4 regions of the Pantoea jilinensis genome follow, and region 4 is predicted to be linked to each of the others. Evidence: predicted binding sites of a transcription regulator. Region 4 holds the regulator's gene; each other region holds the start of a gene.

Region 1 (4,184 bases), 1.0 Mb from region 4:
GGCCAGGCGGGCTTCCTGTGCAATCGCATTCAGCGCGCGCAGCATCGCCGGATGCAGCGAGTCATAAAGGTTTGCAACACGGGTGTTATTGCGGTCCACCGCCAGCAGATACTGCGTCAGGTCGTTGGTGCCGACCGAGACAAAATCGACGCGTGACGCCAGATGCGGGATCATAAACAGCATCGACGGCACTTCGATCATGATCCCGATACGCGGTCTGGGAATCGGGAAGCCCAGCATCTCTTCCACTTCGCGACCGGCGCGATCGATCAGCTCTTTTGCATCATCGATTTCGTCGATATGACTGATCATCGGCAGCAGAATACTGAGGTTGCCCGAGGCGGCGTTGGCGCGCAGCATTGCGCGTACCTGCACCAGGAAGATTTCCGGCTGATCCAGCGTCAGGCGAATGCCGCGCCAGCCCAGGCAGGGGTTCTCTTCACTGATCGGCATGTAAGGCAGCTGTTTATCGGCACCCACATCCAGCGTTCGCAGCGTCACTGGCTTGTTGCGAAACAGCTGCAACATACCCTGATACTGAGCCACCTGCTCCTCTTCCGACGGGAAGCCATTCTGCAGCATAAACGGGATTTCGGTGCGGTAGAGACCGATGCCATCCACCCAGTCGCCCACCGTCTGCTCATGTTCCGGGCTTAAGCCAGCGTTGAGCATCACCTGCACGCGCTCGCCACTTTTCAGCTCACCCGGCTGATCGACCACGCCTTCCGCCATTTTGCTCAGCGCGTTCTCTTCGCTGATCAGCCGCTGATACTCCTGGACCAGCACTGGCTCAGGATCGATCAGCAGCTCACCGCGATAACCGTCGACGATCAGCAGGCGTTTGTTGAGCTGATGAGGCTGGATGTCAGCGCCCATGACTGTCGGGATCCCCATCGCGCGGGTCAGGATCGCCGCATGGGAGTTGGCTGCACCGTCACGCACCACTACGCCCGCCAGCCGCTCCTGCGGCAGCTCAGCTAAGGTCGTGGCGGTCAGCTCATCGGCCACCAGCACAAAGCGTTCCGGCCAGGCATTGGTGCCGACCAGGGTGTCATCGAGGTGGAACAGCAGGCGCTGGCCCAGCACCCGCAGATCGCCTGCACGTTCACGCAGGTAGTTGTCAGTCAGGCTGGCGAACTGTTCAGCAAACTTCTCGATCACCTGTTTCACCGCCCATTCCGCGACCGATCCGCGCTCGATCTCATCGAACAGATCTTTCTTCAGACGGGCATCGGTTAACAGGTGAGAGTAGAGATCGAAAATGGCCGCGCTCTCTTTTTGTGCGCTGGCGCTGAAACGTTTGCTGAAACGGCGAAATTCATTGGTTGCTTCGCTCATGGCGAGCGACAGACGCTCACGTTCACGATGAACATCCAGCGCTGAGGCGGCTGAGACCTGATCAAGCAGTGGCTGCGTCTCATCGACCCAGCCTGGTGCTACCGCCACGCCAGGCGCTGCCGCAATCGCACGCACCCGGGTCTGTCGGAACTGGCCAAACAGTTGGCCCATTTGAGATTGCGACAGCAAAGCCGCCATCTGCGTAGCCAGCGTGACCAGAAATGACTCTTCGCTTTCATCAAACTGACGGTGTTCGCGCTGCTGCACCACCAGCACGCCAAGGAGCTGGCGGCGGCTGATAACAGGCACACCGAGGAAGGAGCGATAGCGCTCCTCTTTCACTGCGGGGATATATTTGAAGCTGGGATGGCTTTGGGCGTCAGCAAGGTTAATCGGTTCGGCCAGACGGCCCACTAAACCGACGATACCCTCGTCGAAAGCCAGCGTTACGGTGCGGCCACGCGGTTTTTTGAGTCCGCGCGTCGCCATCAGGTAATAGCAGCGACGGTCCTGGTCGGCGAGGTAAACGGAACAGACTTCCGTATCCATCGCCAGACAGATCTCATTGACCAGGATGTCGAGTGCTTCATTGAGACGCGGCGCACTCGCCACTTTTTCTACAATTTCACGCAACTGAGTGAGCATAAAGGGCGTGGCCTATCCTCTCTTACGACGATGGGCAGGATTATTTCGCTGCCCCGCACTCTCCTGCATAGACATCACCACGCCAGCGAATTCCTTCATCACCCGACGATAAACATCGCGCTTGAAGGAGACAACCTGACGCACCGGATACCAGAAGCTGACCCAGCGCCAGCCATCAAATTCAGGCGTGCTGCTGCGCTGCACATTGATATCCGCGTCATTACACATTAACTGCAGAAGAAACCACTTTTGTTTCTGGCCGATACATACCGGCTTTGTGTCCCAACGCACCAAACGTTTTGGCAACTTGTAACGTAACCAGTTGCGGGTAGAGGCAAGTATTCGAACATCTTTCCGATGCAATCCGACTTCTTCGAACAGTTCGCGATACATCGCCTGTTCTGCGGTTTCACCGGGATTGATGCCTCCCTGAGGAAATTGCCAGGAGTGCTGTCCAAAGCGCCTGGCCCATAACACTTGTCCCTGCCGGTTACAGATTACGATACCAACATTCGGGCGGTAGCCATCATCATCGATCACCGGACTACCTCAAAGCAAAATTTGAATGGGCTGATTGTTTCACACTCCTTACAGGCGGTAAACCACTGGATTCATGGGGTATCAGACCATCAAATGCGGGATAACTCACAGAAAACGGCAAAGTTATAAACAAACAGCGTGAAAAAGATCAATCTTATTCACTTTTTCTGTGGATAGCTTTGTGCAGAACGCGGGAGTTAACTGAATAACATTTTCACTGCTCGCAGAATGACTCAAAAGAATCAACAACGCATAATTATGATATTTAATGAAAATAAATCATTCTGGCTCTCCCTGAGACTTTCCTAAACTGCCAATATTCTCGCGAAAACTGACAATTGATTAAAAGATAACCACACTCTTTTTTATCCACAGATAATCGCTCAGGATTAGGTCAGAGCGGCGAAATTATGCTCAGACAAAGAAAAGTCAAGGCTGTAAATGGAACCAGTACCGCACCAATACGGGGGTTATCCCATTTTTCTGTGGATAACCGGGATGGAGATCCTGTTCATTGTTGCGCGTAAGCTGGGATAACAATGCCTGCCTGATGATGGCGCAAGGGTTATCCGTTAAAAAAAGTGCGATCTATCATGTTATTATCGATCCCTGATGCGGTGAATTTTAGTGAAAGGATTTCCTCACCCGCAACTGTATAAATTTTAATCATTGCGAGTTATCAACATGAGTTACCTGCCAGGACCACCTGACGATGAAGCCAGCCTGCTGGCGCGTGCGCAGGATTTAGCCGGCTTAACACTGGAAACGCTGGCCGCTCGCGCCGGGCTGCCCATGCCTGCGGATCTTAAACGTGATAAAGGCTGGGTCGGCATGCTGCTGGAGTTACATCTTGGTGCCAGCGCGGGCAGCAAAGCGGAACAGGACTTTGCCCATCTGGGTATCGAACTGAAAACCATCCCGATTGATGCGCAGGGAAAACCGCTGGAAACCACCTTTGTCTGCGTCGCCCCGCTGACCGGCAACAGCGGCGTCACCTGGCTCACCAGTCATGTGCGCCATAAACTGGCGCGGGTGTTGTGGATTCCGGTTGAAGGCGGGCGTGAGATTCCGCTGCGGGAACGTCGTGTGGGCGCGCCGCTGTTATGGAGCCCGGATGCAGAAGAAGATGAGATGCTGCGTCAGGACTGGGAAGAGTTGATGGATATGATTGTACTGGGACGCGTTGAGCAGATTACCGCACGACATGGCGCCTGGTTGCAAATCCGCCCGAAAGCCGCCAACAGTAAGGCGCTGACAGAAGGTATTGGCGATCAGGGCCAGCCAATTATGACCTTACCGCGCGGCTTCTACCTTAAAAAAAGCTTCACCGGGCCACTGCTGGCGCGGCATTTTTTCTTATGAATCGCGCCACTCGCGCTGGCTAATCGCAATTTTGTGGGAGTTCGGTGAATTGAATGCGTATAATCGCCGTTTACTTTTCGTTTAGGATTGAATGTCGGTATGTTTGAGTGGATTTCTGATCCCAACGCCTGGCTGGCGCTGGGCACCCTGACCATCCTTGAGGTGGTGCTGGGTATTGATAACATCATTTTCCTGTCGCTGGTGGTCGCTAAACTGCCAAAACACCAGCAAGCCAGCGCACGTCGCATTGGTCTGATGGGCGCGATGCTGATGCGTCTTGGCCTGCTGGCCTCTATTGC
Region 2 (4,184 bases), 580 kb from region 4:
GCACCACCACCGCGATCCTGATTACCCTGGCGCTTTGCACGCTGGTCGGTCTGTTTAACGCCTTCCTGATTGTGATCCTGCGTATCCCCGACATGCTGGCGACGCTGGCGACGCTGTTTGTGATTCAGGGTGTGGCGATGACCTACAGTTTTGGCGGATCGATCACTGAAAACATGGTGCTGCCGAGCGGTGATATGGCGGAAGGCACTATTCCGGCGACGTTTGGCCTGCTCGGCCAGGTGCCAACCATTGTCATCATCATGCTGGTGGTGACCGTCGCCGCGCAGCTGGCGCTGTCTCTGACCAAACATGGTCGCCGGATGTACGCGCTGGGTGGCAATCCGGAAGCGGCGCGCCTCTCCGGCATCCGCACCACCCGTTATCGGGTCCTGGCTTATGTGATCGCCTCACTGCTGGCCGGTCTGGGCGGCATCCTGCTCGCCTCGCGTATTGGTTCATCGCAGGTTAACGCCGGAAGCGGCTACCTGATGGACGCTGTCGCGGCGGCATGGATCGGCTTCTCGCTGGCTGGCTCCGGCAAGCCCAATGCGCTGGGCACGCTGGTCGGCGCGGTGATTCTCGGCGTGCTGCAGAACGGTCTGGTGATGCTCTCTGTTCCCTACTACGCCATGGACATTATTAAAGGACTGGTGCTGGCTTTAGCACTGGCGATTACCTATATCCAGCGCCGCTGAGGCGCGTTTACCGGAGTTGATAACAATGCAAAAAATAACACTCTCGCTGCTGGCCCTGAGCCTGCTGAACGCCAGCGCTGCCTTCGCGGAGACCGTCACGCCGGTACCTGCGGCTATCGCCAGCCATGATGGTCCGATCCGTATTGCGGTGATCCGCAACCTTGGCTCTGATGACAACACCACCCAGTTTGTGGCCGGTGCCATTCAGCAGGGTCGCCAGCTGGGCTTTAAAGTCAGCACCTTCCTGAGCAACGGCGACGATGCGCGCTTCCAGGATTTCGTGAATCAGGCGATCAGCCAGAAATATGACGGCATCGTGCTGTCGCACGGTAAAGCGCCCTACGCCAGCGGCCTGGTGAAGCGCATTGCCGACGCGGGCATCAAGCTGTCAGTATTTGATACGCCGGTAGATAGTCCGATTCCGGGCGTCACCGTCACCGCGCAGGATGACGCTTCACTGGCGCAGCTGTCGCTGGGTCAGCTTATCCATGATTTCAACGGCAAGGCGAATATCGTCAAGCTGTGGGTTGCCGGTTTTCCGCCGATGGAACGCCGCCAGGTGGTCTATGAAAAGCTGCTGAAAGAGAATCCGGGCATTCATCAGCTGGAGTCGATTGGCGCAGTTTCAACAGACGTGCAGGGCGACACCGCCAACAAAATTGGTGCGATTCTGGCGAAATACCCGAAAGGCAAAATCGACGCAATCTGGGGTGCCTGGGATGCCTTCAGCCAGGGCGCTTACAAAGCGCTGCAGGAGAATGGCAGGACCGAGATCAAGCTCTACAGTATTGATGTCTCGAATCAGGATTTGCAGCTGATGCGTGAGAAGAACAGCCCGTGGGTGCAGACGGTAGCAGTCGACCCTAAAACCATTGGCGCGGTGAATATGCGGCTGGTGGCGAAGAAGATTGCCGGTGAAGAGACGCCTGCGACTTACCAGTTTAAAGCGGCATCGATCTCTCAGCAGCAGCTCGGCAGCCAGCCTGGCGCAGTGAACGTCGCGTCGCTGAACAAGATCATTCCGGGCTGGGGCAGCAATGAGGATTTCGTCGCGCCGTGGTTTGCTACCCTGGCGGCGAAATATAAGAAATAATCCGGCGTCAGCCTTGCCGAACGGTGAGGCTGACCGTTACAGACCCAGCAGAAGTTGACGCTCAAGCTGGGGATCGACCATGGTGACATGCAGTCCCACCAGCCGCACGCCGCGCCCGGCACGACGCTCATCCCAGGTTTTCCGGGCGATGGCAATCATGTCCTCTTTATTCAGTACCGGCCAGATATGCTCCTGGGTCGTCTGCTGAAAATCACTGAACTTGAGTTTAACGCCCTGACGCGCCACCTGCCTGTCGGGTCGGATCTGCGTCAGCCGGCGATCCAGCTCGGCATAGAGAAAATCGATAATCTCCAGGCAGGCATCCCAGTCGCTGATATCTTCCGCCAGCGTGCGTTCCACCCCCAGCGATTTACGCTCGCGCTCCACAATGACGCTGCGGTCATCAATGCCATTGCTGCGCTCCCACAGCACCCGGCCAAACTTACCAAAGCGCTTTAACAGTAGCGCCAGATCGGCCTTCTGCACGTCACCGCAGGTCACCAGCCCCATCTCCTCCAGCTTTTTGGCCGAGACTTTGCCAACACCGGGGATCTTCGCCAGCGGCAGCGTCAGCAAAAAACCGGCCATCTCCGGCGGCGTAATCACGAACTGCCCATCGGGCTTATTCAGGTCAGAGGCAATCTTTGCCAGAAACTTAATCGGCGCGATGCCCGCTGAAGCGGTCAGCCCGGTTTCACGGTAGATGGTGGCGCGGATCGCCTGCGCCATCAGTGTGGCAGAGCCGTGACAGTGCGGGCTGTCGGTGACATCCAGATAGGCTTCATCAAGGGAGAGCGGTTCAATCAGCGGGGTGTAGCGGGTAAAGATGTCGCGAATTTGTGCGGAGGCTTCTTTGTAGGCATCGAAACGTCCTGGCAACAAACGGAGATGCGGGCATAGCTTGAGGGCCATGCCAGTTGGCATCGCGCTGCGCACGCCATATTTGCGGGCCGGATAGTTGGCGGTGCTGATGACGCCACGACGTTCACGGCTGCCACCAATCGCGATCGGGATGTCGCGCAGCTGGGGATTATCACGCATCTCCACCGCGGCATAGAAGCAGTCCATATCGACATGAATGATTTTACGCATACCCCCTCCGGCACTGGATAAGTATACAGTTGGCAGGGGTAACTGCAATATTTGTCGCGCCCACAATTAAAGTTTACAAATTTGTGGCCGAATATCCTTCAGTAAATCGCGAATCTGGCTGCCAGCGTCTTGCTAAAAAAACAGACAATGTTTAATGTTGCGCTGCGATAGCGGACAGTTCCGATAATGCAAACAGAGACGCACAATTTGCGTCATGTTCTATTCACCTCAAGGTATACACAGCATGGGCAAAATCGCACTCCTGTTTGCGATGATTTTACTGCCAGCCCTCAGCATGGCAATGACACCCGAACCCGTCCAGACAGCGGCACCGGTCAGCAAAGAATTAAAGAAACAGTTACTGGGTACCCCGGTCTATATCCAGATCTTCAAGGAAGAACGCACCCTCGAACTCTACGGCAAAATCGGTAATGAATACCGCCTGCTGGATACCTACCGCATCTGTAACTTTTCTGGCGGCCTCGGCCCGAAACGCCGTGAAGGCGATTTCAAAAGCCCGGAAGGTTTTTACAACGTGAAGCTGAATCAGCTGAAGCCGGATAGCCGTTTTTATCGCGCGATCAACATTGGCTTCCCGAATCAGTTCGATCGTAATCAGGGCTACAGCGGCAACTACCTGATGATTCATGGCGACTGTAAGTCAATTGGCTGCTATGCCATGACGAACGCCTATATGGATGAGATTTTTACTTATGTGAACGCGGCGCTGCGTAATGGCCAGCAGGATGTCAGCATCAGCATCTATCCGTTCCGCATGACTGACAGCAACATGCAGCGTCACCGCTACTCCAGCGATGCCAGTTTCTGGCAGCAGCTCCAGCCCGGATACGCTTATTTTGCTAAATATCACCAGCCGCCGACGGTCAACGTCGCCAGCGGTAAATATGTGATGAACAGCAGCCCGGCACCGGTTTTAGCCAGTCCCGAAGCGGCCTCCCGTTCATTCCTGGCGCTCTCCAAGGCAGAATAACGCCCATTCACCTGGCGCAATCCGCTGCCAGGTTTCATTGGCCGTCAGTGGCTGCGTAGCAATCACCGTCACCACGTCATGCGGCGTGGTGTGCTGCTGAAAATCAACCTCCACATCCTGATCCAGTAACTGCGCCCGGCCAAAGGGTGCACGACGGGTGATCCAGAAGAGGTTGGTGGAGCAAAAGGCCATCAGATATCGCCCGTCTGACAGCAGCATGTTAAACACGCCCTTCTGCCGCAGCGTGCCAGCCAGCTCCCCGATAAAACGAAACACCGCAGGCCAGTTGCCCGGCGTGCGTGGATAGCGCGTC
Region 3 (4,184 bases), 1.6 Mb from region 4:
CTGGCCGTGACCATCGTAAGCTGGACCACTGCTCCAGCGACCTTCCGGCAGCGGTTTATCCAGCGAGGTATTCAGGCAGTAGTAAGCGTGCTCCTGCGCTTCATGTTCCTGCGGGAAGCTGTTGGGGATCGGCAGCGACGCGTTCAATCCGCCCATCTCTTCGATCACCGCCAGCCACTGCTGCTGGTGCATGGTGTCACGGGCAATCAGGAAGGAGAGGAAATCCTTCATGCCTTTGTCTTCGGTCATGTTGTAGAGGCGGGTCGCCAGAACACGACCGGTGGCTTCTGCGGTGACATTAGCCAGCATATCGGCGGCCACGTTGCCGGACGCGTAGATGTGGCTCATGTCGAACGGCATGCCGTTGGCGTTTACCGGCATCGCGGCCAGACCGGAAGAGAGAATATGGCGTGGGTTCATGCCGCCCAGAATGGCATTAACCACCGGGTCTTTGGCTGATGCTTCCTGGTAAGAGAGCGGTGCGCCTTCAAGGTTCAGCGCCACAGCGTAGCCCAGCATTTCGATATGACTCAGCTCTTCGGTGGCGGTGGAGATCAGCAGATCCCGAATCCGCGCATCACCTCGCGCGCCCATCGCCTGGAAAAAGTATTGCATCGCTACACGAATCTCACCTTCGACGCCGCCGATGGCTTGCTGTAACAGCATGGCAAACTCTGGGTCGGGCTTCTCTACACGAACCGGGAATTGAAGTTTTGATGAATGATGAAACATAGCTATTTTCCTCGCCTGTGTTTGCAGTAGATGCAGGAAAAGCCTGGACACAGATATCGGATAAATAAAGCGAAACGAGAGCAATTAATCGGAATTTACGGTAAAAAAAGCGGGGAAATAGGTCATTTTCGGAGCTATATCTGGTACGACAGGACAGGCAATATCAACGATGAGAAAGTGACATATGACTCAGTGCAGAAGAGATAAAAAAGCCCCCATTAAAAGGGGCTGATTCAGTACGGGAAAGCATCCTCACTTCCGCTATAGCTGTTTAACAATTCAGCTTTCACTGGTGGCCGTTGCACGTTGCAAAACGTGTTCCAGAGCCTGACGGTAAATATCCTGCTTAACTACGTCACGCTCGCTCTCCAGGCGATGAATCAGGCCCAGCACAATGTCTTTATCTGAGACATGGGCTTTTGAATGGGCGAGTTCAGCGTGAACCGCAGCGATAACCTGTTTTTCTGTCGTCATCGCGGCGCCAGAGTTCATAAAGTAATCAGAAATCTGAGACTCTGTATTCATTGTTGTTTGCATGTCAGGCCTCATAAAGAATTGGGGAGTGTGCGTCGGTTGATAGCCGGTTGCCGGCTGACGCAAAAAAATTGCATCTGAAGGTGGAAATCCACAACACCTTCAGATGCGGTGCAAAGCACCTCGTTACAAGTGATTTAACATCACGAGATAAAGTTATACAGCAATTTAAAAGTTGTACAAGAAAATTTGACAGAATATTTCATTTTTTTAGCCTGGTATAAGCCGTGGTAAAGTGCGCTGAATGCGATTTTTTTATTTAATTAAACTAATACAATAAGTTATGAGTTTTTTTGTCAGGCGGGTTTTTTTGAGGCGGCCGTTTCTGCGTTTTTTACCCGGATTGTCTGACGGGGTGAAAACGGTTTTTCAGGAGAATTTTAGCAAAAGCTGTACAGCTTTTTACACCACAAATGGAGAGCAGTGTCAGAGTGCGGTGGCAGGCTGCTGCAATCTTGTGCTTCTGACGGCACAGGCTGCATAATTCACTTCCCACGCCTGATGCAGAAAGCTAAGGTGGCCTCTTATTCATCACAAGGAAATGATCATGGTTCACGACTATTTCGCGATTCCGCCTGCGGGCGTGACTCAGGAACAACATAAACGTTCAGTTGCTGTGGCGGCCGCGCTGTCAGTGGCAAAGGAGTCCGTCAGCGCTTCTACGTCGGCAACCGGCTCAAAAACCTCCTGGGACCTGCAGGCTGTGGCGAATGAAATTGGTAATCTGGCCGATGCGATTCAGGATGCGCTGGAGAGTGACAGCCAGCCTTAATCTCTGACCGCTTCGCCTGAAACGGCTGCTGAAGCAGGCCGATCAGGGAAGGGCAGCGTTCAGGAGCCGATAACGTCGTCGGCAAGCGAACGTTGCCCAGCGTTTGCTTATTCCATTGCGGGCGGTTCATATTTAATATATTCACGCAGGGCATCATGGATGGCCTGATTATTACCTTCCTCCAGACCGCGTTCGGCATATTCTTTCGCCAGCGCCGCCAGTACATCGTCAAACTTCCCTTTGTAATTGAGATTATTCAGTGCAATTTGCTGACCGAGTATCGCTTTTAATACCGTCGTCTCAACGGTTAACTGTGCGACTACCTCTTCCAGATGTTTGATGCGATCGTCGTCTGCCATAACCCCTCCATGCTTTAAAAAGGCAGAATAACCAGCCCGCGCTAAATATTCAAACCTCACCCCATGCCAGAGAGTCGTTGTCGGATTTTCCTTAAGTCAAAATAATCGGCGGATTAATTTATAAGAGGCGTGACTGTAAGTAAAAAGCGAGACTATTACCGCAGTGCGGCGAAAGTAACCTGTTTCCGTTTATTCTCACACCAGTAAGAGAAAAACGGTTAAAAAAAAGTGCATTACCATCAATCTCTTCGCGTAAAAGGGGTCCACGTCACTTGATTAAAAGGGGGATTAGCTATTACTGTATTTATATACAGTAATCTGAAAAAGGAGTGTAATTGTGGAATTCATTAAACCTGCGGACGTCCGCGCCGTCATGTCTTTACCGCTTTATATCGAACGTGTGCCGTGTGGATTTCCCTCACCGGCGCAGGATTATGTCGAACAACGTATCGATCTCAATGCGCTCATGGTTCAGCATCCCAGCGCCACCTATTTTGTGCGGGTCAGCGGTGAATCAATGATTGAGGCGGGCATCAATGATGGTGACATGCTGGTCGTCGACAGCTCGCTCACCGCCTCACACGGCGATATCGTGGTCGCTGCCGTCGACGGTGAATTCACCGTTAAACGTCTTCAGCTTCATCCCTGCCTGCAACTGATGCCGATGAACACCAAATTTAAACCGATCGCTATCCAGACCGAAGATGCGCTGGAGGTGTTTGGCGTAGTGACGTTTGTGATTAAAGCGACACATTGAGCATGTTCGCGCTGGTGGATGTGAACTGCTTTTATGCGTCGTGCGAAACCGTTTTCCGGCCTGACCTTAAAGGCAAGCCCGTCGTCGTGCTATCGAACAACGACGGCTGTGTGATTGCGCGCAGCGCCGAGGCGAAGAAAGCCGGCATCAAAATGGGCGCGCCCTATTTCAAAATGCGCGAAGCGCTGACCCATCACAATGTACAGGTTTTCAGCTCAAATTACGCGCTTTACGCCGACATGAGCCTTCGGGTGATGACGATTCTGGAAGAGATGGCGCCGTCGGTGGAGATCTACTCGATCGATGAGGCCTTTATGGATCTCACCGGCGTGCAGAACTGTATGGCGCTGGAGAGCTTTGGTCACCAGGTCAGAGAGCGGATACGCAAAGAGACCCATCTGACGGTGGGCGTTGGCATTGCACAGACCAAAACGCTGGCCAAACTGGCGAATTTTGCGGCCAAAAAGTGGAGCAAAACCGGCGGCATTGTCGATCTGTCGGATCCCGAACGGCAGAAAAAGCTACTGGCACTCGTCGATGTGGCTGAGGTCTGGGGTGTCGGTCACCGTATCGGCAAGCGGCTCAACGCCATGGGCATTACGACGGCGAAAGATCTGGCCTGCCAAAGCACCGAGTCTATTCGCAAACAGTTCAGCGTAGTGCTGGAACGTACCGTCAGAGAGCTGCGTGGTGAATCCTGCCTGGAGCTGGAGTCGGTGATGCCGGATAAACAGCAGATCATGTGTTCGCGTTCGTTCGGCAGCCGTATTTCCAGCTACGACCAGATGCGCGAAGCCGTCTGCGCCTATGCTGAACGTGCGGCAGAGAAACTACGTCGTGACAATCAATATTGCCGTCAGGTAGGGGTCTTTGTGCGTACCAGCCCCCATGCTACGGATGAACCCTTTTATGGTAATCAGTCTACCGGTCAGTTGCTGATCCCGACGCAGGACACGCGCGACATTGTCGGCGTTGCAATGGCGTGTCTGGATAACATCTGGATTGAGGGGCATCGCTACATGAAAGCGGG
Region 4 (4,184 bases):
GGCAGAATGATGATGTCGCCAATACTGTCTTTTTCACTCTCAAATTTGTTCATACCCAGGGCGTGATCCAGCAGCGCTTCTGCGGAAAGATCGGGTACGGTCGCATTGGGCGAATAAGGCACATTACGCAGCAACTGGGTATAGCACTCCAGCTGTTCAATCAGCTGTTCACGGGTTAGTGAGCGCTGACGTGACGCCAGCAGCGCCGTGACACAGAGGTTCATCGCGTTAGCCGCGCCCGCTTCATTAATACGCACCATCAGACTGGCCGCGATGTCATTAACGGTCGGCGTTAACCAGCTCGGACGTTGCGGCTCAATCGGATCGATCGCGTCGCGCCATTCCGGCACCCGCTTATTAAGATAGTTGACCAGCGGCAGCGGTTCGCCGAAGTTAACGTAACCCTGACCGAGATTGCGCAGCTTGCGTAAGCCGCGCACCATCTGCATGAAGCCCTCTTTCTCTTTGGCTGCACCGCGTAGTTCTTTGGCGTAAGTGCCCACTTCCATCACGTGCTCATAACCGATGTAGATCGGCACCAGCGTGATGGGGCGATTTCCGCCGCGCAGCATCGCCTGTAAGGTCATGGCTAAGGTGCCGGTTTTCGGGTCCAGCAGGCGACCGGTACGTGAACGGCCTCCTTCGACAAAGTATTCAACTGAATAGCCGCGGGTGAACAGCTCGCCGAGATATTCGCGGAATACCGTGGCGTAAAGCTTATTGCCTTTAAAGGTACGACGAATAAAGAAGGCGCCCAGACGACGGAAAATCGGTCCGGCTGGCCAGAAGTTGAGATTGATACCCGCGGCAATGTGCGGCGGCACCAGCCCCTGATGATAGAGCACATAGGAGAGCAGCAGATAATCCATATGGCTGCGATGGCAGGGTACATAGACAATCTCGTGGCCATCCTGCGCCAGCTGGCGAACTTTTTCACCGCCATTGACGTTGATGCCCTGATAGAGACGACTCCAGAGCCAGCCCATCACACGGTCGGTGACGCGAATGGCTTCATAGGAGAAGTTAGCAGCGATCTCTTCCATCATCTCAACAGCATTCTGCTGGGCTTTCTCATGGGAGATTTTTTTGCTGCGCGCTTCATCTTCGACGGCTTTTTCAATCGCTTTGGATTGCAGCAGACGATTAAACAGATCCTGACGCGCCGGTAAACGCGGGCCGATCGCCGCCAGTCGCTGACGGGCAAAATGGATGCGTGCCACGCGAGCCAGTTTCTGGGCAATCGACTTGTCCGTACCGTGTTCCGTTGCCATGCGGCGCAGCGAGACGGTCGGCGAGAAGCGGACAAAACTGTCACGTCCGTGCCAGATGACCGCAAAGAATTTCTGCACCCCATTAAGCACACGCAGATGCGGCGTCGCTTCGCCCTGGACTTCACGTCCTGGCGCACGACCAAACATCACGGTGACCGGCAGCATCTGAATATCCAGCTCAGGATTATTGCGATGCAGGTCGAGGTAATCGTGAAAGATTTTTACCGATTCAACGCTGGGCACAAAATAGGGAAATACGCGTGGGCCATTATGAATAAACACGTGGCGCGGCAGCAGCGAACCATCAATCTCCAGCGGAATCAGCGGATCGGGCAGATGATGCCGCAGACACTGTGCGCGTAAAGTCAGTAAGTCAGCCTTCGAATCGTAAGGCAAAACATACATAATAGGTCGGGTCGGATCCAGACCATGTTCAGACACGGGATCGGCCGGAATGGCCTTACTTTTTACCAAAAAGGAGAGTGGTAAATTAAGTAATTTGTAATAGAGTTTACGCCAACCTGACATAGACAACATGAAGCCTCTTGTTAGCAAAGCGCCGCAAGCATACCAGAAAGCGCAGCGAAGATCTGTGGTGGTGCCAATTGCACGCAGCCCAGACATTGACGTCAATTGAATGAAAGGGTTCCCACATCATGGCAAATAATGCCACCGGACTTATCAGAATAGTAAAAGCCGCAGGTTACTCCTGGCAGGGACTGCGTGCCGCCTGGCAGCATGAAGCCGCCTTTCGGCAGGAAACACTGGCTGCGCTGGCCGCTATTATTATCGCGTGCTGGCTGGATGTCGATGTGATCGCCCGCATCCTCATGATTGGCGCCGTGGTGCTGGTCGTCATTGTCGAAATCCTCAATAGCGCCATTGAAGCGGTGGTTGACCGGATTGGTCAGGAACATCATCCCCTGGCAGGCCGGGCCAAAGACATGGGCTCGGCGGCGGTGCTGATCAGCATCTTACTGGCCCTGTTTGTCTGGGTCGCGCTGCTCTGGACACATTTGCGATAAGCCTTCCATAACGCGCCTGAGGGCGCGTTTTCCCTGACAATCGGTTTCCATTTCGCCAATACCTGTATATACTCACAGCGACTGTATAAACAACCAGGGGGCGGGATGAAAGCATTAACCAGCAGGCAGCAGCAGGTCTATGACCTGATTCGCGACCATATATCTTCAACGGGCATGCCGCCTACGCGTGCAGAGATCGCCGCGCAACTGGGCTTCCGTTCGCCAAATGCGGCTGAAGAGCATCTGAAAGCGCTGGCGCGTAAAGGCGTTATTGAGATCGTTTCGGGTGCATCACGCGGCATTCGTCTGTTAATGGAAGAAGAAGTTTCAGAAGGACTACCGCTGATAGGCCGGGTTGCTGCCGGTGAGCCGATCATGGCGCAGGAACATATCGAAACCCACTACAAAGTGGATCCGGGCCTGTTCAAGCCTTCTGCCGACTTCCTGCTGCGCGTCAGCGGAATGTCGATGAAAGATATCGGGATTATGGACGGCGACCTGCTCGCGGTACATAAAACCCAGGATGTGCGCAACGGTCAGGTTGTCGTGGCACGCATTGATGATGAAGTCACCGTTAAACGCTGGAAAAAGCAGGGTGCTATCGTGCATCTTCTGCCTGAAAACAGCGATTTTGACCCTATCGTGGTCGACACCCGTGCGCAGTCACTGACCATTGAAGGTCTTGCGGTTGGCGTGGTGCGTAACGGCGAGTGGCTTTGATTCTGAGGCCTGCGTGCATTCGCCTTTTCTGATGCTATTCTGTCTGCCCTAATTTTGTTGCCTGCTTTGCTGCAGCGACACTGAGCACGGAACGGCGAATGCGCTTTATCACGGCAACGGATAAAAATCTCTGGCGGCTTGCGCTGCCGATGATCCTTTCAAATATCACCGTTCCCTTACTGGGCGTGGTCGATACTGCAGTTATTGGTCATCTCGACAGCCCTGTCTATCTTGGCGGGGTTGCGGTCGGGACCACAGTGACCAGCTTCCTCTTTATGCTGCTGCTTTTCCTTCGAATGAGTACCACTGGCCTGACGGCGCAGGCGTTTGGTGCGGGCGATAAAACCGCTCTGGCACGCGCGCTGACGCAGCCGCTGATCATTGCGCTGCTGGCCGGCGTGCTGTTCATCGCATTGCGTTATCCGATTATTCAGCTGGCGACCCATCTGGTAGGTGGCAATCCTGATGTACTGGAACAGGCGGCGCTGTTTATTCAGATTCGCTGGCTCAGTGCACCTGCCACGCTGGCAAACCTGGTCATCCTGGGCTGGCTGTTGGGCGTTCAGTATGCGCGGGCGCCGGTAATCCTGCTGATAGTGGGCAATCTGGTGAACATCGTGCTCGATCTCTGGCTGGTGATGGGGCTGCACTGGGGTGTCGCGGGAGCAGCAACCGCCACGGCGCTGGCGGAGTACATCACGCTGGGCGTCGGCGGCATCATGGTCTGGCGGGTGTTAAAGCTGCGCGGTATTACGTTTAATCTGCTGAAGCAGAGCTGGCGCGGTGACAGCGGCCGACTGCTGCGACTGAACCGGGATATCATGTTGCGCTCTCTGATGCTGCAGCTCTGTTTCGCCTCGCTGACCGTGCTGGGTGCGCGGCTGGGTCCGGACGTGGTGGCGGTTAACGCGGTATTACTGATGTTCATTACCTTTACTGCCTACGCGCTGGATGGTTTTGCCTACGCGGTTGAAGCTTTTGCCGGCGAAGCGCATGGCGCAAAAGATGGCAGTAAATTGCAGCACGTCTGGCACTCAGCCTGTCGGCAGGCGGTGGTAGTCGCGCTCTTCTTCTCGCTGGTTTATGCCATTTTTGGCCCGCAGATTGTTACCCTGCTGACCTCGCTTGAGTCACTGCAGCAGACAGCTGACCGCTATCTGGTCTGGCA

What was found. The regulator LexA, encoded in region 4, represses DNA repair genes until DNA is damaged. The targets are predictions, from matches to a motif close to TNCTGTATGTACATACAGNA.
Region 1: a site for LexA is predicted at 2,957-2,976, ahead of mutH (DNA mismatch repair protein MutH). Genes of this name have one in related genera too.
Region 2: a site for LexA is predicted at 2,892-2,911, ahead of dinB (DNA polymerase IV). Genes of this name have one in related genera too.
Region 3: a site for LexA is predicted at 2,694-2,713, ahead of umuD (translesion error-prone DNA polymerase V autoproteolytic subunit). Genes of this name have one in related genera too.

Annotation. Positions count from the first base shown of each region.
Region 1 covers NZ_CP077746.1:813,038-817,221, reverse strand. Annotated here, with positions in the region: gene ptsP (phosphoenolpyruvate--protein phosphotransferase) at 1-1,983, opposite strand, end outside; gene rppH (RNA pyrophosphohydrolase) at 1,996-2,523, opposite strand; gene mutH (DNA mismatch repair protein MutH) at 3,208-3,885, shown strand; gene KTJ90_RS03890 (TerC family protein) at 3,985-4,184, shown strand, end outside.
Region 2 covers NZ_CP077746.1:3,204,804-3,208,987, forward strand. Annotated here, with positions in the region: gene KTJ90_RS15180 (ABC transporter permease) at 1-695, shown strand, start outside; gene KTJ90_RS15185 (sugar ABC transporter substrate-binding protein) at 721-1,788, shown strand; gene dinB (DNA polymerase IV) at 1,825-2,880, opposite strand; gene dpaA (peptidoglycan meso-diaminopimelic acid protein amidase) at 3,125-3,871, shown strand; gene KTJ90_RS15200 (class II glutamine amidotransferase) at 3,842-4,184, opposite strand, start outside.
Region 3 covers NZ_CP077746.1:2,218,134-2,222,317, reverse strand. Annotated here, with positions in the region: gene KTJ90_RS10480 (manganese catalase family protein) at 1-732, opposite strand, end outside; gene KTJ90_RS10475 (biofilm development regulator YmgB/AriR family protein) at 1,012-1,206, opposite strand; gene KTJ90_RS10470 (hypothetical protein) at 1,814-2,038, shown strand; gene KTJ90_RS10465 (hypothetical protein) at 2,146-2,397, opposite strand; gene umuD (translesion error-prone DNA polymerase V autoproteolytic subunit) at 2,735-3,154, shown strand; gene umuC (DNA polymerase Y subunit UmuC family protein) at 3,157-4,184, shown strand, end outside.
Region 4 covers NZ_CP077746.1:3,785,551-3,789,734, reverse strand. Annotated here, with positions in the region: gene plsB (glycerol-3-phosphate 1-O-acyltransferase PlsB) at 1-1,799, opposite strand, end outside; gene KTJ90_RS17865 (diacylglycerol kinase) at 1,928-2,296, shown strand; gene lexA (transcriptional repressor LexA) at 2,402-3,016, shown strand; gene dinF (MATE family efflux transporter DinF) at 3,115-4,184, shown strand, end outside.